3 regions of the Bacillus nitroreducens genome follow, and region 3 is predicted to be linked to each of the others. Evidence: riboswitches for the same ligand, from Rfam matches in the RefSeq annotation. Region 3 holds a riboswitch; each other region holds the start of a gene.
What was found. A riboswitch is a leader RNA that binds a small molecule or an ion and turns the genes downstream of it on or off. The one in region 3 is predicted to bind S-adenosylmethionine.

Region 1 (7,552 bases), 1.7 Mb from region 3:
AGAAGTAAAGCAGGGAGTGTATAAAGGGCGATAACGAATTTATTTGACATCACACTTTTCATAATGGTTTTGCCCCTTCCTTTCTATTAAGAAGAGGGCATATTTTTGAGTAATATGCCCTCTCATTGTATGCCATGATTATTTTTCGGCAGCAAGAGCTTCCTCTTGGGTTTTTGCAAATTCTTCTGGAGTTGTTTGGCCACCAAATAAAGCTTGGATTTGGTTTAAATGAACATCAGCCACGCCCGCAGACATTTGAACATCTGCATAAAGTGTTAGGTTTGTTGCATTACTTAAATCGTTAAGAATATCAATGTACATTGGGTGAAGGTCGCCACTAGATGTATCCACAATTGTTGCAGGGATTACACCAGCGTCTTCAACTGAACGTTTACCCCATTCTTCAACAAGGTAAGAAACAAAATCTTTTGCTTCTTCTTTTACCTTTGATTGTTCAGATACGAATAGACCAATACCAGGGCCACCTACAAAGCTGTCAACATCACCTTTACCACCTTCATAGATTGGGAATTTGAAGTAACCAATTTTGTCCTTAAACTCTTGTTCAACTTCTGGACTTGTTGTGTAGTTTGGTAATTCCCAAGTAGCCATCAAGTACATTCCTGCTTGTTCATTCATGAAATAACCTTTAGCTTCATCATTGGATAATCCGTTAAATCCTTTTACAAATGCATCCATGTTTACAAGTTTCTCAATTTCCTCTGCAGCTTTCACCAATGCTGGGTCTTCAAAACTTCCTGTACGGTTAATTGCATTGTTTAAAGCATCTTTTCCACCGATTCTGTCTGCAAGGTACATGAACCACATAGATCCAGTCCAACGGTCTCTATTACCTAACGTAATTGGAGTGACACCGTTATCCGCAAGTGTTTCCACTACATTTAGGAATTCATCATATGTTTCTGGTACTTCTAAGTTATATTTTTCAAAAATTTCCTTATTATAATAAACGGGTGTAATGTTTAATTCTAATGGTAGACCGTATGTTGTGTCATCCACAGAAAATGCATCTAATGTGCCAGCTACAAATTTATCCTTTTCAACGACGTCATCAAGTGGTGTGAACATATTTGCGTCAACGTAAGGCTTCATATAACCAGCAGCCCATGTCACACCAACATCTGGAAGTTCATTAGATGCTGATAATACTTTAATTTTTTCTTTGTATTGCTCGTTAGCTAAGATTTCAGTTTGAATATCTACATCAGGGTTCTCTTCCTCGTAAGACTTAATAATGTCATCAACGATTGTGTATTGTGCTTTTGAGCTACCCTCAGACCAGATATGCATCATTTTTACTACGGTTTTGTCACTGCTAGATCCATCAGAATCTTTTGCGGTATCATCAGAAGATGAGCATCCTCCTAAAATTAATCCGCCCGCAATTGCCATGGACATAACAGCGGTAAACGCTTTCTTTTTAATCATTAAAAAACCCCCTTATTTGTTGTCCTCAATATCTTACACTTAAAGTCTATCATTGAGAAACGTATCAAAAAAGGGGACGATAATTGGGAATAATACTACTATTTTTAGAAAGCCTTTTCATTGCTTGTTTTCCGGTATGCAGTAGGTGTCATTTTCTCATATTCTTTAAAAATTTTTATAAAGTACTTTGTAGTGTTATACCCTACTTCTTCGGCGACTTCATTGATCGTAAGTTTGGTTGAAAGGAGTAGTTCTTTGGCACGCTGAATTCTCCGTCTAGTTATATATTCACTAAAATTTAATTTAATTTCATCTTTAAAGAGTACACTAAAATAACTTGGATTTAGATGAACATGAGCTGCTACTTCTGTTAGGGTAATGTCATCCTTAATATGTTCATCTATATAGGTGACAGCTTCACGGATTGTGTTAGATGTTCCATCGATTTTTGTTGTAGCATCAACAATCTTTTTGTCAACCACCTTTTCTATTATTCCTGCTCTAAGTTTTTTTTCTAGTATTTGTACCGCATCTTCAACCGCTTCTATTAACGTACTCTTGCTAATAGGTTTTAAAAGATAGTTTACAACACCGAGGCGAAGTGCCTCTTGTGCATATTCAAATTGAGAGTATGCAGATATAACGATAACAACAGGGGACAACCCTTTATCTCTAATGTTTTGTAGAAGTTGCAACCCAGTCATCTCTGGCATGCGGATATCAGAAAGTAAAATATGAATTGGTTGTGTTTTCGCAATTTGAAGAACTTCCTCACCACTTTCAGCAATGAGGATTTTAAATTCGCCATTATTCCAGCTCTCTAAGGTTCTTTGTAAACCTTGTCTTGTTCTTGGCTCATCATCAACAATCAAGATATTTTTAATTAACATATTATTCTCCCCCAATAGGTATTTCAAACGAAATCCGTGTCCCTTTAGTCGGTTCACTTTCAATTAATAGTTCTGAATACAAGTTTTCGTTGTAGTAGAGTTTTAAGCGCTTATTTACATTTGAAATAGCAATCCCTTTACCTTTTGTAGAAGTGACACCACTCGTTTTCATCGCTTGTACGATTTGATGGACGCGCTCTTGGTCCATTCCAGGGCCATCATCTTGAACTGAAATTCGAATCCGATTGGTATTAACTTGTTCTACTGTGATCGTTACAAGACAGTCGCCGATTTTATTTCCAGCACCATGTAGGATCGCATTTTCAACAAGTGGTTGAATAATGAGTTTTGGAATTCGTACATGCATACATTCATTAGGGATTGTAACTTTCCATTGTAGGCGGTCACCAAATCTCATTTTCATAATTTCCATATAATCTTTAATGTGTTTGATTTCATCCTTTAGATATACCCAATCATCATCAGTCTCTTTTGTGATGGTATATCGGAATAAATCAGACATTGCAATCACAATATCAGATAGTTCATCTTCATTTTTTTCTTCTAATGACCAATGCAAGGCATCTAGTGTATTAAAAAGAAAATGTGGGTTGATTTGTGCTTGAAGTGCCTTTAATTCACTACGACTACGTAGGATCTCTTTCTGATAAACCATTTGGATTAAATGGTTTGTTTCCTTCACCAACTGATTGTAAGTACTGTTTAGTTCATTAATTTCATTGACTGAAGGAACATTTGGATTTAAGGTAAGAGTTCCTTTTCCCGCAAGTTGCATTGTTTTGGTTAAGCGAACAATTGGTTGTGTGATGATTGTTGACAGGAATAAGGAGAAACTCATAAAAATAACTGCACCAACTACACCAGACAGAACGATACCTCTCCGTATTCCTTCGATTCCTTTAGTAAGTTCACTTATTGGGGTTAAAATAAATACTGTCCAACCTGTAAGAGTTGAGGTTTCCCTTGAGACTATAAATTCTCCTTCCTCAAGTTGAAGTGTACCTTCTGGATTTGAAATGATTTTTGTGAGATCCCCATCGTAATTCTGAATAATAGGCTGCTCATTTTTGTCTAACAGGATGGAAAATTGGTTGTTCGATTTTGCAAACTGAAAGTGATTACGGTCGATACTAATTAGTAAATATCCTCCATTTTTATACGTACGGTCGATTAAACTTATTCTTCTTATGGCAAGGAAGTTATTTTTATCTTGTGGATCATCTCCAACCCAGACCAACCTACCTTTTGCTTGGTCTGCTTTTTGAATCCATCTAGGATTAATTCGGTCTTTTAATAAGCCTTCATCAAGAGGTATCACACGATGTTGTTGCTTAGAAAAAATTTGATATGAAAAAATTCCATCGCTATTCCCTAAAATCCGGTTAACACTTCCCATTAATTGCTGGCGTTCTTGAAATGAGATTTCTTTCCCATCATAGATTTTTGTAAGTATATGTTGCACTTCTTCATCTGTAATCACGAGTTTTGAGGACATGTTGATTTGTTCGAATAACGATTCAAATCTAGCATTTGTTTCAACAGCAACCTGATTAATTTGTTTCTCTGCATTGCTTTTTAAAAGAGTAGAAACCTCGTTCAAAGTTAGTAGTCCCACAATTACTAGAACGATGATCATAACAAACAAGAAGATAAATAAAATTTGATTTCGTAATGTATTCCATTTTCTTAGTTGCTTAAGCATAAGAGTCGCCTCTCAATTTTGACGTAAGTAGATTACAAAGCAATAGTGTAATCGCTCGCATGTTAAATTTGGTAATTGTAGGGAGTTAGTCCCATTCCCATTTTATCATCTACTCAATAAAATGAAAACGTTTGTTTATTAGTTATACTAAGTGTGGAGTACATTAAATGTATTTTTGGGACTTTAATTTTTAAAATTTTTCGTTAAGTATTGACTAAATTATCTAAAATGTATAACATTTATTCTAATAGTTAAATAACGCAATTCTTCTTATCACGAGAGGTGGAGGGACTGACCCAAAGAAGCCTCGGCAACCAGCTAGTCAAAGCCCGGTGCCAAGTTCAGAGGAAGTATTATTACTTTCGAAGATGAGAAGGTGGACGAATGTAAAAGGATGTTTATATATTCATGTGCCCCTTCTGTTATCTTACAGAAGGGGTTTTGTTTGTTTCCAATATGTAGAGAGGCTCTATGCGGAATCTACAGAACATTCTTGATTAATATGGAAGAGATTTAAAGGGAATCTTAAGAATATCAGCATTTTTCAAAAAATATATTGACTATATTAATAAAATATTCTATAATCCTTTATGTAGATGAAGTGTTAATACGTTAATACGTCAATTTAATAAATATTTCTTATCCAGAGTGACTGAGGGAACAGGCCCGAAGAAGTCCAGCAACCTTCAAGTGAAAGCTTGAAAAGGTGCTAATTCCTGCAGGTGCGTTAAGCGCCTGATAGATAAGATGAGGCCCCCTCTTCTTATATTGAGGGGGCTTTTTATATAACCATAAAATGAAAAAACGATTATTCTAATAATCTTTTAAAAATGAATTCGGAGGTATAAACAATGACTACACAATATAACACGTATGATGATGAGACGATACTATTACATGGGGGCCAATCTCCTGATCCAACAACGGGTTCACGAGCAGTTCCAATCTACCAAACGACTTCATTTGTATTTCATAATACAGATCATGCTCAAAGTCTATTTAGCCTTGATGAGTCTGGGAATATCTATTCTCGTATTGGTAACCCGACTGTTGATGTACTTGAAAAGCGAATTGCGTTATTGGAGGATGGCGTCGCTGCCGTAGCAACATCGTCAGGAATGGCTGCAATTGCTTTAGCTATCATGAACGTAGCGGAAGCAGGAGATGAAATTGTAGCAGCTTCAAATTTATATGGTGGAACTTACAATCTCTTCGCTGTTACGTTACCGAAATATGGAATTAAAACTCATTTCGTTGATCCAACAGACCCAGAGAATTTTAGAAAAGCAATTACGCCTAAAACAAAAGCTGTATTTGCTGAAACAATTGGAAACCCAAGCTTGCATGTATTAGACATTGAAGCTGTTTCGGAAATTGCACATGAGAATGGTATACCTCTCATTATTGACAATACGTTTGCTTCACCATATGTTTGTAAACCAATTCAATTTGGAGCAGACATTGTTGTTCACTCTGCAACCAAGTGGATTGGTGGACACGGAACAACAATTGGTGGACTAGTAATTGATGGTGGCCGATTTAATTGGAACAGTGAAAAGTTCCCAGGTTTTACAGAGCCAGATCAAAGCTATAACGGCATATCTTATGCAAATGAATTTGGTACTTTGGCATTTAGTACAAAACTCAGAGTTCAGCTTTTAAGAGATTTTGGCTCTTCTTTAAGTCCACATAGTGCGTTCTTATTACTACAAGGACTTGAAACATTACACTTACGAATCGAAAAACATAATGAAAATGCATTACAGGTTGCAAGATTCCTACAAGAACACCCTGCAGTTGAATGGGTTGCTTATCCAGGTCTTGAAGAGCATCCAGCACATGAACTAGCAACTAAATATTTACGTTCTGGATTTGGTTCAATCGTAAACTTCGGAATTAAGGGTGGCAGAGAAACTGGTAAGAAAGTAATTAATAACATTGCGCTATGGTCACATGTAGCAAATGTTGGAGATGCAAAGTCACTAATCATACACCCTGCGTCAACGACTCACCAGCAATTAAGTGCAGAAGAATTAAAATTAACGGGAGTAAGTGAAGAGTTAATTCGTCTTTCAGTTGGAATTGAATCATACCGTGATCTAGTCAATGATTTAGACCAAGCTTTTTATGAAGCGACAGGAATCTCATCAAAAGGTGAGCAAAAAGGTGAAACAGCTGTTAACGATGAGGGAGTCATTCGTTGGGCTCTACAATCTACATTTATTCGTGAAGAAGTTGATGGGAAGGAAATTCAACGTGCCAAAACAATTGCAGTTGTAGGACTAAGTGGTAATCCAGCTCGACCAAGCTACAGACTCGCACGAAAAATGCAACGTCTCGGCTATAAAATTATTCCTGTTAATCCAAGAGAAACAGAAGTATTAGGCGAGCAAGCTTATCCAGATTTAGCCTCTATTCCAGTGAAGGTAGATATTGTTCAGGTATTCCGTAGTCCTGAAGCAGCGATTGGTGTTGCAGCAGAGGCAGCTAACATCCAGCCAAAAGTGTTCTGGCTACAAGAAGGGGTTATTTCTCCGAGAGCTGTTGAGGTAGCGAAAGAAGCGGGTCTTGAAGTTGTTCAAAATAGATGTACTTATAAGGAAGCACAACGACTCAGGGGTGCAATTGTTACTTACGCTTGCGAAATTTAAGACTAAAAGTCAGATAATGACTTACAGTTTTTACATGGTAGATTTATTAAATAGTAAAAGATAAAAGCATGAGCTGACGGAAATTTTAAAATGGTTTTTGTTAGGTGACTGGTGCAGCGAGGGAAATGCTTTAATTTCGATAAGGGAGGAAGAAAATAATGACAACACAACACAGTTTACTAGAATCTAATATTCTGTGGGAGCCAAGTGAAACTTGGGTCTCACAGTCTAATTTGATGAATTTCTCACAAAAGGTCGGTTTTCCGCTTCTGCCTTATGAGCGTTTTCATCGCTGGTCTGTCGCTGAGCCTGAAAACTTCTGGTCAGCAGTATGGGATTTTGCGAATGTTGTAGGAGAAAAAGGTACGAAGATAATGATTCCACCAAGTGATGGTGGGATGCTTGGTACTCAATGGTTTCCAGATGCCCAATTGAATTTTGCAGAGAATCTTTTACAAGGTGAAGAATGGCAGACAGCCGTTATCACAGCAGATGAAAACGGAGTCTCTCGTTCAGTAACATTTGGAGAACTACGTAGCATGGTGGCTACTGTTCAGTATGGATTAAAAAGTTTAGGAGTAAATAAGGGTGATCGTGTTGCAGGTGTTGTTATAAATGGCCTTGAAGGCTTAGTGGCCTTGTTAGCAACCACTTCGCTAGGCGCTGTATGGACATCATGCTCTCCAGATTTTGGTCCAAAGGGAATCATTGATCGGATTGGGCAAGTTCGTCCAAAGGTATTAATAGCCACTTTGGAATACCAGTATAACGGAAAGTTCTTTGATATTCGAGATAACATTTCAGCAGTTAGTCAGGTACTTAAGGATGTTTCGGCTATC
Region 2 (7,552 bases), 1.1 Mb from region 3:
CTCGGCATCCTTGTAAATCGATGATTGATCATCTGGATGCGTCCATAATCCAGGCGATTGATGACCCGCACAATTCATATCAAATGCATTTAAATAGATTCTTTTCTTTGGCATTTTTTTACCTCCATTATGATTAAAAATGAATGCTAGTTCCCTTTCACACCGTGATTTCCGTTATACATTTGTTCCTGCGGGGTCTCAAGTCTCACACTTTCCCGCAGGAATTTTAAATCCTACCTAACGTCAACTCCCGTTTCACCAATCATTTGGGATGGGATTTTCCAATCAGAAAGCAATAATCTATTTGATGAGAGTCTAAAAAAGAAAATAGGGATCTTCCAAAAGAACAGTTTGATTACTCGGCTAAAAATATTTTTCACTCTATAAATTTTCAACATTTTAACTCCTCCCAACATGCCATACATAAGGTGGGCGTGTTTGATTCACCGCATAATCCCCGACCACTCTCTCTTTATAGATAAGAGGATTATGTGATGCTAGTGTTCGGGCATTACGCCAATAGCGATCAAAGCTCTTTGTTTGTAAGGTGGCGGAAGCACCCAATGCGTCGAACAATAATTCTGATGCTTCAAGTGTTAAGCTACTGACCACCGTTTGAGCCTGTGAAACTTCAATTTCCACCTCATCATTGAGCACTTCTTCATTTTCAACGTCTCCAGATAGACGGACTTCATATGCCTGTTGTAACGATTCGGCTGTTTTTACAACAATGGCTCCAGCAGCATAAGCCAAGCTATGTATTTTTCCAACTACTTGTAGCACTTGTGGATCTTCACTTGGACGAGCACCTGCTGCATGTGTATATGTTCGTTGACGCTCTGCTACAGCTTTTGAAACATCCGTTGCTGCTGCACGGGCAATCCCAGCAAGAGTTGCCAAATGCATCATTTGGAAAAAGCCAGCTAGATATTGCGCATTAAACTCCTCTGTTAAGATTTCCTCTTCCTTAATCGAAACATCTGTGAATCGTGTTGTTCCACTAGCTGTTAATTTTTGTCCAAAGCCATTCCAATCATCAATGACGTCTACGCCTTTTGCATATCTTGAGATAACCGCAAAGATATGATTGTCGTCACGGGTTGCCAAAACAAGAATCCAATCGGCATAAATCGTACCTGTTGAATAGTATTTTGTACCGTTTAAAAATAACTGGTCTCCTTCTCCTCTCGTTACATTTGTTAAGAAGCTGCCAGCCTTCGCGCCAGCGACTTCAGACCACGCATTCCCAACAAGATCTCCGTCTAAAATACGCTTTATCCACTTGCTTCTTTGTTCACCCTTTGGTGAATTTAATACCATCTCAACAAAAGAAAAATGTGCCCGCAGTGCTTGCGGGATATTCGAATCTGCCTCTCCTAATTCAATCAGAAGAGTAAATAACTCTGGAAGTGTTGCTCCCAAGCCTCCTTCTTCACGTGGAATCCGAATTGCTCCAAATCCTGCTTCTTTTAGCAATTGGATTTCCTCAAAAGGCAGCTTTCTCTCATTTTCTCGTTGAACGGCACCCTCTCGTATTTGTTGAAAAACCCCTCGGAATCTTGATGCCAATTGTTCGTAGTTCTTACTAGGGGCACTCCCCCATACACCTCTTACTTTTTCTAATGTTACTGTCATTTCTTTTCCTCCTTATGGTTTCATGTAAATAATATTTGGTGAAACGAATCGTACATTTTTTATTACTTGCTGCTTATTGAGGCTTTGCATCACCCCCTTTAAATGGTTCAGTTTGCTCTTTCTACGGTATGGAATTTCGAATTATTTTAAATAATCGCATCGGAATAGTAAGATTTAGTGCGATACAGAATCGCACTGAATCATAGAACGAAACTTTTTCTTCAAATTAAAAAGACACCTCACTTCCCACGTCTTGAATGAAAAGAAAGATGCCTTTAGTTGTCTAATCGGCAGATATGCAATTTTCTAATTTTCTTCATTTTATAAACTGATATTTTTTCGGCGTGAAAAATTTCTGAAGCTGTCTAGTTAATCCTCCATTTCCAAATCGAATAAATTTTTCATGTTCCTGCTTCATTCCTTCTTCCAAGGTGTGATCTAGAAATGCTAAAAGATAGATACGACGATGTTGAATGTTGATAATGCCATTTTCAAAAAACCAGTTATCGATTGTATTAAAAACACCTCGATTTACCCCATACTGATCATTGCACCATTTATAAAATTGCAAATCGGGTAAATTCAGATATTCATTTTGTGAAAATGTATCATGTCCTATTGTTTTAATACGAATGTTATGCACATGTAATGCTTTTTCCATGATGAGTGTCCTCCTTTTGTGTTTTCTCTTGTTTTTAAAAATAAAAAAACCAAAGGCACTGAAAAAATATACATTCTCACAGTGCCTTTGGTGGTCCAATCAGCAATTCTACATATTAAATTTTCGGTTATAATCGAGTAAAAATATAAAAAACCTCTTCAAAATAAGAAGAGGTTAATGGATTCGTCCTATTTACTCTCCTTATCTTTCAAGCATACGCTTGCTGGAATTGGCACAGTACTATAAAGCCTGTTGCCGAGGTATCGTCGGGCCAGTCCCTCCACCTCTCTTGATAAGTAATTTGTTCATTATTTAATTAATTTACAATATAAGCCATATTAAAAACATTGTCAACTACCTTTTCAGAAAAATATGAAAGTGTAGGATAGGGAGAATTCCAATCCTCCTTACTATACAGGCGGTCAGGACCTACATTTGTGAAAATGTAAAAAAATAGGTGAACAGCAGAACCGTCCCCCTGTTCCCCCTGTTCTACTACCTACCCTAGGTTTTCTACTAGGTAACTTAGGACCGCATCTATGTCTTTTTTCGTGATTTGGTGGTGTGTGACCATTCGCACTTTTTTAGGGCCTATTTTCTTCACTAAGATATTTCTAGATTTTAATAGATCCACTAATCGATCGGCATCCCAGCCTTCTTGTACAATTTCAATGGATACGATATTCGTTTGGAATTGTTCTGAGAGCAGTTTTAGGCCTGGAATCGTGGATAGTCCGTCACTTAAATGACTGGCTAATTGATGATCGTTCTGCATGTGATTTGTCATTTTCTGAAGCGCAATGATTCCTGGTGCCGCAATGATACCTGCTTGCCTCATCCCTCCGCCTAATCTTTGGCGTATTTTCTTTGCTTTTTGAATAAAGGTCTTTGGTCCTAATAAGATTGAGCCGATTGGACAACCTAACCCCTTTGTTAAACAAATTTGTACTGCATCCGCATATTGACAAATGACCGAGGCTGGCACATTTAGGTAAGTTGCGGCATTAAAGAGCCTAGCACCGTCTAAATAGACAGGAATTCCATTTCGCTTTGCCACTTCTTTTATGTCCTTCATATTTTCGAGGGGGACAACTGAACCTTCATTTAAGTTATAGGTATTTTCTAAACAAATGAGTCCCGTTTCCGCTGCTTGAATTCCAACAGGTTGAATGGATTCTTCTATTTCGTTTATATCATAAACCCCTTTTGTTACGGAAACACTTCGCGCTTGGACTTGAGAAAGTGCAGCTAACCCTGCTACTTCAAGATTATATAAGTGGGATTCCTTCCCCATGATGACTTCTTGGCCGCGTTCTGTCATCGTCATGACCGCTACTTGGTTCGACATTGTACCCGAGATTGTCAACATCGCATCTTCCATATCTAGCATAGAAGAAGCGAGCCTTTCCAGTTCAATGACTGTCGGATCTTCGCCAAGAATATCATCGCCTAGCTTCGCTTTTGTTATCGCCTCTACCATTTCTTGAGTTGGCATCGTTTCAGCATCACTTCGTAAATCGATTCGTTTCACTAATATTCTCCTTTTTCCTTGTAACTTTTTTATACAGCTTCATCTTTTCCAAAAAACTTATTTACGACCATACTAATAGCTCCATCTCCTACCACATTGGTAGCTGTTCCAAAACTATCTTGAATCATAAATAACGTTAACATTAGCCCTAATGCTGCTTCGTCAAACCCGAGAGAAGACTGCAAGATTCCCAACGCCGCTAGCACTGAACCACCAGGAACTCCGACAGCACCAACCTCGATAATGCCTAATAAAATGATAAATGAAATCACTACACCTACTGGTGGTAATTGGCCCGTGGTCATTTGCGAGACAGTAAATGCACTAATCGTAATCGCCATGGCAGCACCTGATAGATGAACGGTATTGCATAATGGAATTACAAAGTCTGCAATACTCTTTTTCATGTAAGGAACCGTTTTGGCTTGTTTTAAGGCTACAGGTAATGTCGCTGCACTGGACATTGTACCCAATGCTGTAAAATAAGCAGGAATCATCGCCTTAAACATCGGAATAGGATTATTTTTTGATATCAACCCAGCTACAGAGTATTCAATAAATAACCAGACAAACTGCAAAATGATAATTAAAAGTAGCATCTTTCCAAAGATTCCAATGCTAGAAAACAGCTCTCCCTTTGCAGTGATTCCAGCGAATATACACGCAATAAAGAAAGGGAGAATCGGAAGAATAATCTTATTGATACATAGGGTAACGATATCTCTTAATTCACCTATCGCATTCTTAATAGTTGTCCCTTTTACAACCGTACTTCCAATACCTAGGATAAAAGCAAGGATTAAGGCACTCATTACACTCATAATTGGAGTCATTTCAATCTCAATATACGGTGCACCAATTGCTGCTGCATCTGCTCCTGAACTTGAGTCAATGGCAAAAAGCGGAATCACCAGATAAGCCACACCAGCTGCCAACCCGCATGCGATGATGGTATCAATATACGAAATCCCAACAGTGAAGCTTAATAACTTCCCTGCCTTTTTCCCAAACTCTGAAATGGCGGCAGCTACAAACGAAATAATGATAAGAGGAATAATAAATTTGATTAATCCACCTAATAACACCCTGCCTGTCTCTGTTAATCGAATCAACCAATCAATGTCTAAAAAACCAATCCCAATCCCAATCAGTAGACCTAGAATCAACTTCGGAATAAGTCCCAACTTCGGCATACACATTTCCCCCTTCTTTATTTTGTTGTATTCAGTATCAGATAGATACTACATACCAGTTCAGTTGATACCTTTAGAAAAATATCAAACTAGAAAACGATACCAGATGGCACAAACAATGATCTATCTGAGATTAAGGCTATATGACAAATCTGGCATCTACTCTCCCAAACTATGAGAAGTTTTTAATATACATTGTATGAACGAACAAAAGAGGATATGAAAGAAACAGTGGGACGGTTCTAGCGTTTCCCTATTTTTTTACATTTCTAGATTCAGAATCAGGGCAAAGAGCAAAGCAATGGTTCGATAGTTGTGGGACAAATTGGCTGTGTAGTTCTTCTTGTTACACTAAAGAAGTTAAAGTTCACAAATCTTTAGGGCAATTGAAAAAGGCAAGTTGTCCAACACAACTTGCCTTTCGTTTATAGCGCCACACCAGTAAAGACGACCGTGAATAAGTCTATGAGTATCGAGGAATTTCACTTCTTTACGATCGGGATATATATGTCAAAGTGTGGATCAGTGGGATCTCGATCGAGTGGATATCGTTCATGCTTTATGGGCATATATTTATCAAAGTACTCTACACCCGCTTCTCTATATGCTTTATACTCACTATTCAATAACCAATTATGTAAATCCGTATAGGTCCGCTTGATATCTTCGCCTTTGTTATGTGTGGTTTTCACATACGTCAATTGAGGTACTTCAATTTCTACCATTCCATCAGGAACTTCTTGTTGATCATTTACTTCGTACACGGCGTAGTGCACAAAGCCATTCTCAATTACATGATACGATAATCCTAGCTGAACATGTGGGTTTAATTTGTCTTCTAACTCTTTGGCACGTTCTTCTGCTTGTCGAATGACATTTTTTAAATAAGGCACAATTTCAGAGAATGTCCCTTCCCATTTTAATCCGACTGCACGATAGCTGGGTAAAGACAAAATTTCATAGCGCACTCTAATTCCTCACTCTCATTTATAATTGCACATTTTCTCTTTCGCGAACATCTAAATGGCACTCACCTCCAATTAAAAGGAGTATATTCTATTATTTCCCAATCCAAACCTGCTCTCAAGATTATCAAATTCCAATTATCGCTCCATCCTTCTACCACATACCTTACAGAACCTACCATTATGCTCATATCATCCAGGCCTACTTCATATGAATCTTTATCCGTTTGAATGACTAAAGTAGTATGGATCGGTGGAAGTGTTCGTGTGTCAACCTCTTTTAACTTTATTTCTTGCTTTAACATTTTTTCAATTAATTCATTATCCGTTATTGTAGCTGTAACAGTTTTTGTCACAAGCCTTGGTTGATCATAAATCGTGATTTGTTCTACAATCTCCTCTTCATCCATTACATTCTCCAAAACTTCAGCAAATGTCGTTTTCTTTGAATGTTCATTAATGAAGTAACCCACACAAATAATCACTATAGCAATCGCCGTAAAAACTTCCTTCTTGTTCATAAACAATCCCCCGTTAAGTGACGCAAAACTTAGGTTTCTTCAAAAACGAAACACGATTTTGATTATTTGTCACCTCATACCCCTACCTTATAAAAAGTACGAAAAAGTTAACGAGAAAGTTTCAAAAATTCACAATTTAATTCAGACTCTTGAAAATGGAAAAAAATAGGGGAACGACAGAACCGTCCCCTTGTTTCACTATTTTCCTGCGCGGTTTTTGTTGTAGATGTCGAATCCTACTGCGAAGAGGAGGACGAGGCCTTTGATGGCTTGTTGCCAGTCGATTCCGATTCCGATGAGGGACATTCCGTTGTTCATGATTCCCATTACGAGTCCACCAACAATGGCACCGATGACCGTTCCTACGCCTCCTGCCATGGATGCACCACCGATAAAGACGGAGGCAATCGCATCGAGTTCAAGCATGTTACCTGCTGCAGGTGTGGCTGAATTAAGACGTGAAGCAAACATTAAACCAGCTAATGCAGCAATCACTCCGTTGTTGACAAATACCCAGAATACGACTCGCTTTGTTTTTATCCCAGACAAATCAGCCGCTTTTTGGTTCCCGCCTGTTGCATATACATGACGTCCCATGACGGTGTTATTCATGACGAAAGTGTACACCACGATAAGAATAATGACGATGATTAATACCATTGGGATACCTTTGTTTAACGCCAATTGGTAAGCGAACCAGTTAATCACGGCGATTAATAAGGCAAGTTTTGTGACAGATAGCCATAATGGTTTTACTTCAAGGTTATATGATAATTGTTTTTTACGGTTCCTAAATTCCATATAAATCAGTACAATTGATAGAATAATAGATAATATGAGCGTTAGTAAGTGCAAGTCTCCAGAACCAATCGCTGGTAAAAATCCACCGCTTAGCGCCTCAAATGATTTCGGAAATGGCGCAAGTGATTTCCCATCTAACAGATACAAGGTCAATCCTCGGAAAATTAACATACTGGCCAAGGTCACAATAAAGGATGGGATCCCTACATATGCGATCCAAAAACCTTGCCACACTCCAATAATGG
Region 3 (7,552 bases):
AGTCACGGGCTTTTGAGAAGTGGCAGCACTGTCTAAATAGACAAGTGGTCTGCCATTAACTTCCTGATTTAAGATTGGGAACATAGAGCGAATATCTTGGATATTCATTATCTTACTTTCCTTTCAATTACCTCTACGAGTTGCTTTTTAACACCTTCAATTGGAAGTTCTTTTACAACTGGTGCAAGGAATCCATGGATAACTAAGCGCTCTGCTTCTTCTTGCGGTATACCACGGCTCATTAAATAATATAATTGTAGTGGGTCAACCCTACCAACTGATGCAGCGTGACCTGCTGTTACATCATCTTCATCAATTAGTAAAATTGGGTTTGCATCCCCACGCGCTTTCTCACTTAGCATTAATACTCTTGATTCTTGTTCTGCATTTGATTTAGAAGCTCCATGTTCAATCTTTCCAATACCATTAAAGATCGAACTTGCGCTGTCCTTCATGACACCATGTTTTAAAATATATCCTTCTGAATTTTTACCATGGTGCGTAATGTTAGTCGTAAAGTTTTGTTTTTGTTCTCCTCTACCTACAACAACTGTTTTAGAATCAGCATGTGAGCCATCCCCAACTAAATGAGTGATGTTTTCTGAAATCGTATCACCATCATTCATAAGTCCAAGAGCCCATTCAATTTTACTGTCACGACCGACTACACCGCGACGAGCAACATAAGTAGTGTTTCCTGTTGCTAACGCATCAACAGCTCCATATGTTACTTTTGCATTGGCACCAACAATTACTTCTGAAACAATATTTACAATTGTATCTACAGAATCTGTTGTAGAAAGATAGTTTTCAACATAAGTAACAGAACTATTATCTTCAGCCACTACAATAACATGATTGAAAGTAGCTGCTTCACCGTTGTCTTGAATAAATACTGCATGTAATGGAACAGTTACTTCAACATTCTTAGGAACATATACAAAAGCCCCACCATTTACTAACGCAGCATGTAGTGCTGTCAAACGGTGTTCGTCCACTTTAACAGCTTCTGTCATAAAATACTTTTGAAGAAGGTCACTATGTTCACGAGCAGCTGTATGAATATCTGTAAAAATAACGCCGTTTGCTTTTACCTCTTCTGTAAGAGAAATAAATGCTGGAGTGTTATTACGTTGAATATATATATTCTTTTCTTCTTCAATATCAATAAGTGATTTAATTTCTTCTGGTAATTCGTCAATTGAGTTATAAGGTGCACTTTCCACAACATGATTTGTAAATTGTGTAAAGTTCCATTTATCAATTTTTGTTTTGTCTGGTCTTGGCATTGGAAGATCTTCAGCTTTTTCAAGAGCTTGTAAGCGAAGTTCCGCAAGCCAGCTTGGTTCACCAAGAGTAGACGAATAACCTCTGACATAATCTTTATCAAATGGTAATTTCGTTTCGATTGTCATCATTATCCTCCTAACGCTTACGCTTCTTGACCTACAGTTTCATCTTCAATTCCTAGTTCTTGCTTAATCCAGTCATATCCTTCTGCTTCTAGGCGTTGTGCAAGCTCTGGTCCTCCAGATTTAACGATACGACCTTGCATCATGACATGTACTTTATCTGGTGTAATATAGTTAAGTAAGCGTTGGTAGTGAGTAATGATTAAGCAACCAAACTCTTCTCCGCGCATATCATTAATTCCTTTAGAAACAACTTTTAATGCATCAATGTCAAGCCCTGAGTCAATCTCATCAAGAATTGCAATCTTTGGCTCAAGCATTGTTAATTGTAGGATTTCATTACGTTTCTTTTCCCCACCTGAGAAGCCTTCGTTCAGGTAACGTTGAGCCATATCAGGATCCATTTCTAGCTTTTCCATGTTTTTATCCATAGTGCGGATAAATTTCATTAGAGAGATTTCGTCGCCTTCTTCACGACGTGCATTAATTGCAGAACGAAGGAAGTCAGCATTTGTAACTCCAGCAATTTCACTTGGATATTGCATTGCTAAGAAAAGACCAGCACGTGCACGCTCATCAACTTCCATTTCTAAAACATCTTCACCGTCAAGTGTAACGCTACCTTTTGTAACCTCATACTTAGGGTGACCCATAATTGCAGATGATAAAGTTGATTTACCTGTACCATTTGGTCCCATAATTGCGTGAATTTCTCCACCGTTTATCTCAAGGTTAACTCCCTTTAAAATCTCCTTGCCTTCAATCTCGACATGAAGATCCTTAATAACTAAAGTTGATCCTGCCATTACAACTACCTCCATTAGACAAAAAATATTTGTATAGAATTGACAAATTAAGTCAAAACTTCATTCTCATTTTATACTCATTACAATCTTATATCAAATTCAATCTGATATCAACCTTTACACTTTGGCATCAGGAATACATTTTCTATTATGTAAGGTTATTAAATTAGGTTGGTCTGAAAAGACTAAATATGAGAGCTAAATGAGAAAATTTTCGCTTAAATCTTGTCCAACACTAAGATAACATAATTTAAAAAGATATGTAAGGATGAAGGGGCTACGTTACTCAATACTGGATATATTTTTCACTAATTCTATAAATTCATTCAATATAATAAAAAACCCAGCATGTTGACACTGGGTTAGAACTAGATTTATAACTCTACCTTTGTATAATTCGATGAATTTGAGCTACTATCGTTAGACTCTTTTTATAATCCCGTTCACGACATTCCTCAATTCGCATGCGCTCGTCTAATTTTTGACAATAATCCTTATATCCAATCCCATGAGCCTGATGCATTGCCTTTTCCATTTCGCCCGTATAATTCAAACGGATTTGATTGATATCGAACCAATCCCTTCTTTTTTGTTGGATACAAATATAATGGTAACATCACCTTGAAACTTCCTCAAATACGGTATTCACGTATATTCTTCGATTCCTCTAATGAAAAAGGCATAGTGAAAATGAATGATCCATTATAAGTAACAAACCAATAAATACCTTTCATATCCTTGGATTTACTCCAAATTTGCTTTATAAAACAAATATAAGGTTGACCATCCACTGGTCAACCTCTCCTCTTATTCTTTAGCTGGAATAACAGATCCACTATATTTTTCTTCAATAAATTTAGTAATCTCTTCTGATCCTAAAACCTCTAGTAATGTTTGAATCGCATCACTATTTTCCTCACCTTGAGGAACCGCAATAATGTTCACATAAGGGTTATCCTCTGGAGATTCAACGATTAGAGCATCTGTAGTTGGATTTAAGTCAGCATCTAGTGCATAGTTACCGTTAATTGCAACTAGGTCTCCTTCTTCTCCCTCATACACTTTTGTTAGGAGCGCTGCATCAAGTTCCATTTCAAATTTAAGTTCTTTTGGATTTTCAACGATATCATCAGGAGTTGCACTTACTTTTTCAATTCCTTCTTTTAATGTAATAAGCCCTTCTCTTTCTAACATTGCAAGTACGCGGCCATGGTCAGCAACTGAATTACTCATAATTAATGTTGCGCCATCTGGAATCTCATCTATAGATTTGTATTTTTTTGTAAAAATACCAATTGGTTCAATATGAACGCCACCAGCGTTTACAATTTCGTAGCCTTTTTCTTCAACTTCTTTATTTAAGTAAGGAATATGTTGGAAATAGTTTGCATCTAAGTCGCCTTCACTTAAAGCTCTATTCGGAATTGCATAATCAGTAAATTCCTTAATATCTAACGTAATTCCTTTTTCCTCTAATAGAGGTTTTGCTTCTTCTAAAATCTCTACATGCGGTACTGGTGTAGCTCCGATTGTAATGGTTACATTTTCGGATTCTCCTTCAGCTCCACCGTTGTTGTTTTCTTTTGTTCCTTCTTCATCTGCTGTTCCACATGCAGCAAGTGCTAGTACAAATGCTACTACTAGAATTGACTGTAAAAACTTCTTCATCGAGTTTTCCCTCCATTTTTATCGTTTATCTATTATAGAAGTGAGAATATCACCTATAAGCTGAATGATAAATACAATGACTAATATTAATATAGTTGCTACAAAAGTTACATCTAAGTTTGAGCGGTGGTATCCTTCCAAATAGGCCAATGTGCCCAGACCACCTGCACCCACTGTTCCTGCCATTGCTGTATAACCAACTAGCGCAATAGCGGTAACGGTGATACCCGAAATAATCGCTGGCAAAGATTCAGGTATTAAAACTTTCCAGATGATTGTCGTTGTCGTTGCACCCATTGATCTTGCTGCCTCAATCACACCTTTATCAATCTCACGAAGAGCAATTTCAACCATTCTTGCATAGAAAGGTGCCGAACCTATAATTAATGCTGGTAGTGCTCCTTTTACACCTAACATCGTTCCCATAATAAGACTGGTAAACGGAATTAGTAAAATGATTAAAATAATGAAAGGAATGGAACGAAAAATATTAACGAATGATGCAATAACAGAGTTCAACACTTTATTTTCCCAAAGATTTCCCTTAGAAGTTAAGAACAGTAATAATCCTAAAATAAGTCCGAATATAAAGGTTAAAACAACGGATATCCCCGTCATACTCAATGTTTCAAGCGTCGATTCCCACACATTTTCCCACTTTACGTTTGGTAAGTATTTTTCCATCATTGGCTCAGCACCTCCACTTCAACCTGTTGCTTACGGATGTACTGGATAGCCTGTTCAATTTCATTAGTATCCCCATTAAAATGTACAAACAAAGTTCCATAAGATCCACTTTGGGTTTGTGAAATTTTTCCTTGAATGATTGTAACACTCACTTCATAACTTCTTATTACATCCGTAATTAGTGGAGTTTCAGCTGCCTTTCCAACAAAGGTTAATTGCACGACCTTTCCACTTGAATACTGCTCCAAGAGGTGTTCGATCGTCTCCTTCGTTTCTTCAGGTTCTGTAACTTGTTGTACAAAACGCTTTGTAATATTAGCTTTAGGCTTTTTGAACACTTCAAGTACTTTTCCTTGCTCAACTATCTCTCCGTTTTCCATGACTGCGACACGGTGACAAATTTTTCGAATCACATGCATTTCATGGGTAATTAACACAATCGTTAACCCTAATCGTTGATTTATATCAACCAGTAAGTCTAATATAGAATCCGTTGTTTCTGGATCTAACGCAGATGTTGCTTCATCACAAAGGAGTACTTTTGGATTGTTGGCAAGTGCTCTTGCAATCCCTACTCTTTGCTTTTGTCCCCCACTTAGCTGAGATGGATAAGCATTTTCTCTGCCTTCTAATCCTACAAGCTTAATTAGCTCTGCTACTCGTTTTTCTCGCTTTGGTTTTGGCACCTTTGCGATTTCAAGTGGAAAGGAAATATTTTCGCGAACTGTACGGGACCACAGTAAGTTAAAGTGCTGAAAGATCATGCTTATTTCTTTTCGAGCTTCTCGTAATGCTTTACCTTTTACGGTCGTAATGTTATGACCTGCAACCATAACTGTACCATCTGTTGGGGCTTCAAGCCCATTTAATAAACGTATAAGGGAGCTTTTACCTGCACCACTGTAACCAATGATTCCAAATATTTCTCCTTCATTAATTTCCAGGTCAATATTGTTAACGGCTGTAACCGAATTTGTTTTAGATTGATAAATCTTTTTCACATTTTTAAGTGTTATCATATCGTCACACCTTCTATTCATCGAAATGCGCTGACCCCATCTATCGGCGACAAGGATAAGACGAGCACTGACAGAAGGTGTTTCTTACCTTCCGTAGCGATTGACTTAGACCAGAGACCCGATGGCGCCTGTAGCTATACATCTCATAAGACTTTGTTTAGTTTATGCGAGTAAGCAAATAATTAAAAAAGAAAATAAAAATGCCTTCCTGCTAAAGAGAGCAGAAAGGCACCATAAAATGAATTCCTTCCTCTCATCTTCCAAAGCTATTGCTTTGTGTGAATTGGCACCTTTTCAACAAATGTTGACGGTTGCTGGGTTTCATCGGGCACATCCCTCCACCACTCTAAATAAGAGTATCTAATCTATTTACTTTTAAACGTTCATTCTAAACAATATGAAGGTTATATTATCATCAGTAGCAATTGCTGTCAATGGAAATGGTGTGACAAAATTTATCCATTTACTTTAATGCGTTTTCTGCAGTGTAAGCTGAACTTGTACCGTTCGCTATTTTAATAGCTTGTTCTAAGTCTTCTAATATATCATCGATATTTTCAATACCGATAGATAAGCGAACTAAGTCTTCTGTTGTACCAGATGCCTTTAAGTCTTCTGAACTTAATTGTTGATGGGTGGTGCTAGCTGGGTGAATGATTAGGCTCTTTGCATCACCGACATTTGCAACATGTGACCAAAGTTCAACACTGTTGATTAGTTTTTCACCAGCTTCTCTTCCACCTTTGATACCAAAGATAACAACGGATCCTGCACCTTTTGGTAGATATTTATCAGCTAATTGTTTATTAGGATGATCCTCTTCACCAGGGTATTGAACCCATTCAACACCTGGATGGTTTTTAAGATAGGAAACTACCTTTTTTGTGTTTGCAATATGTTCTTTCATACGAACATGTAATGTTTCAAGACCTAGGTTAAATTGGAATGCATTGAATGGACTTAAAGCAGCCCCAGTATCACGAAGTAGTTGAACTCTTGCTTTAATAATAAAAGCGACTGGTCCAAGCGCTTCAGCATAGACTAAATCATGATAGCTTGGATCTGGTGTTGTGAAACCTGGGAATTTCGGTGAATTCCAATCAAATTTACCACCATCTACAATAATTCCTCCCATTGTTGTTCCATTACCTAATAGCCATTTTGTAGCTGAATGAATAACAATATCTGCCCCATGCTCAATCGGTCTGCACAGATATGGAGTAGAAAAGGTATTGTCAACAATTAATGGAATCCCTGCCTCATGAGCAATATTAGCAACGGCTTCAATATCAAGGACATCTAAACTTGGATTTCCAATCGTCTCTGCAAAGATCGCTTTTGTATTTGGAGTTATAGCTTGACGGAAATCCTCTGAGTTAGTGGGTTTTACAAAATGCGTTTTAATTCCATACTTAGGAAGCGTATTTGCGAATAGGTTATACGTTCCACCATATAGTGTAGAAGCTGATACAATCTCATCTCCAGCACCTGCAATATTTAGAATAGCTGTCGTGATTGCTGCCATTCCACTTGAAACAGCCAACGCACCGACCCCACCCTCTAATTGTGCAACTCTTTCTTCAAATACAGTTGTTGTTGGATTATGAATACGTGTATAGATATATCCATTCTCTTTTAAACCGAATAGATTTGCTGCATGCTCAGTTGTATTAAATTTGAATGCATTAGATTGATAGATTGGTACAGCTCTAGCACCTGTTATTGGATCTGCTTCTAGTCCTCCATGTATCGCAATTGTTTCTGGTCTATAATTCTTTTGTTTTTCGCTCATTAGAATCTCTCCCTATTTTTTAATAAATAAAGGCTGTTTGCGCAGACATTGTTGTTATATTTACCAGGTAGTTTTTACACGATATCACCCAAACGACACTACAATCTTTTAGAAAAGAGTAGAAATAAAAAACCTCTTCAATAAGAAGAGGGTGTATGTATGATTTCT

Region 1: another riboswitch for S-adenosylmethionine. It lies ahead of ACWPVE_RS05165 (PLP-dependent aspartate aminotransferase family protein); the one in region 3 lies ahead of ACWPVE_RS13235 (methionine ABC transporter ATP-binding protein).
Region 2: another riboswitch for S-adenosylmethionine. It lies ahead of ACWPVE_RS18775 (hypothetical protein); the one in region 3 lies ahead of ACWPVE_RS13235 (methionine ABC transporter ATP-binding protein).

What each region holds. Positions count from the first base shown of each region.
Region 1 is NZ_CAXHYI020000003.1:275,395-282,946, reverse strand. Features, by position in the region: gene ACWPVE_RS05185 (carbohydrate ABC transporter permease) at 1-62, opposite strand, end outside; gene ACWPVE_RS05180 (extracellular solute-binding protein) at 139-1,449, opposite strand; gene ACWPVE_RS05175 (response regulator transcription factor) at 1,554-2,339, opposite strand; gene ACWPVE_RS05170 (sensor histidine kinase) at 2,341-4,062, opposite strand; SAM riboswitch class I at 4,330-4,437, shown strand; SAM riboswitch class I at 4,699-4,811, shown strand; gene ACWPVE_RS05165 (PLP-dependent aspartate aminotransferase family protein) at 4,914-6,713, shown strand; gene ACWPVE_RS05160 (acetoacetate--CoA ligase) at 6,872-7,552, shown strand, end outside.
Region 2 is NZ_CAXHYI020000003.1:3,044,429-3,051,980, reverse strand. Features, by position in the region: gene ACWPVE_RS18790 (LLM class flavin-dependent oxidoreductase) at 1-114, opposite strand, end outside; gene ACWPVE_RS18785 (hypothetical protein) at 234-398, opposite strand; gene ACWPVE_RS18780 (acyl-CoA dehydrogenase family protein) at 400-1,635, opposite strand; gene ACWPVE_RS18775 (hypothetical protein) at 1,952-2,296, opposite strand; SAM riboswitch class I at 2,495-2,595, opposite strand; gene ACWPVE_RS18770 (threonine aldolase family protein) at 2,796-3,827, opposite strand; gene ACWPVE_RS18765 (cation:dicarboxylate symporter family transporter) at 3,857-5,020, opposite strand; gene ACWPVE_RS18760 (GyrI-like domain-containing protein) at 5,503-5,988, opposite strand; gene ACWPVE_RS18755 (hypothetical protein) at 6,051-6,506, opposite strand; gene mmsB (multiple monosaccharide ABC transporter permease) at 6,705-7,552, opposite strand, start outside.
Region 3 is NZ_CAXHYI020000003.1:1,950,169-1,957,720, reverse strand. Features, by position in the region: gene ACWPVE_RS13265 (cysteine desulfurase) at 1-108, opposite strand, end outside; gene sufD (Fe-S cluster assembly protein SufD) at 108-1,415, opposite strand; gene sufC (Fe-S cluster assembly ATPase SufC) at 1,433-2,218, opposite strand; gene ACWPVE_RS13250 (hypothetical protein) at 2,713-2,838, opposite strand; gene ACWPVE_RS13245 (MetQ/NlpA family ABC transporter substrate-binding protein) at 3,026-3,886, opposite strand; gene ACWPVE_RS13240 (methionine ABC transporter permease) at 3,905-4,573, opposite strand; gene ACWPVE_RS13235 (methionine ABC transporter ATP-binding protein) at 4,570-5,592, opposite strand; SAM riboswitch class I at 5,843-5,949, opposite strand; gene ACWPVE_RS13230 (O-acetylhomoserine aminocarboxypropyltransferase/cysteine synthase family protein) at 6,056-7,384, opposite strand.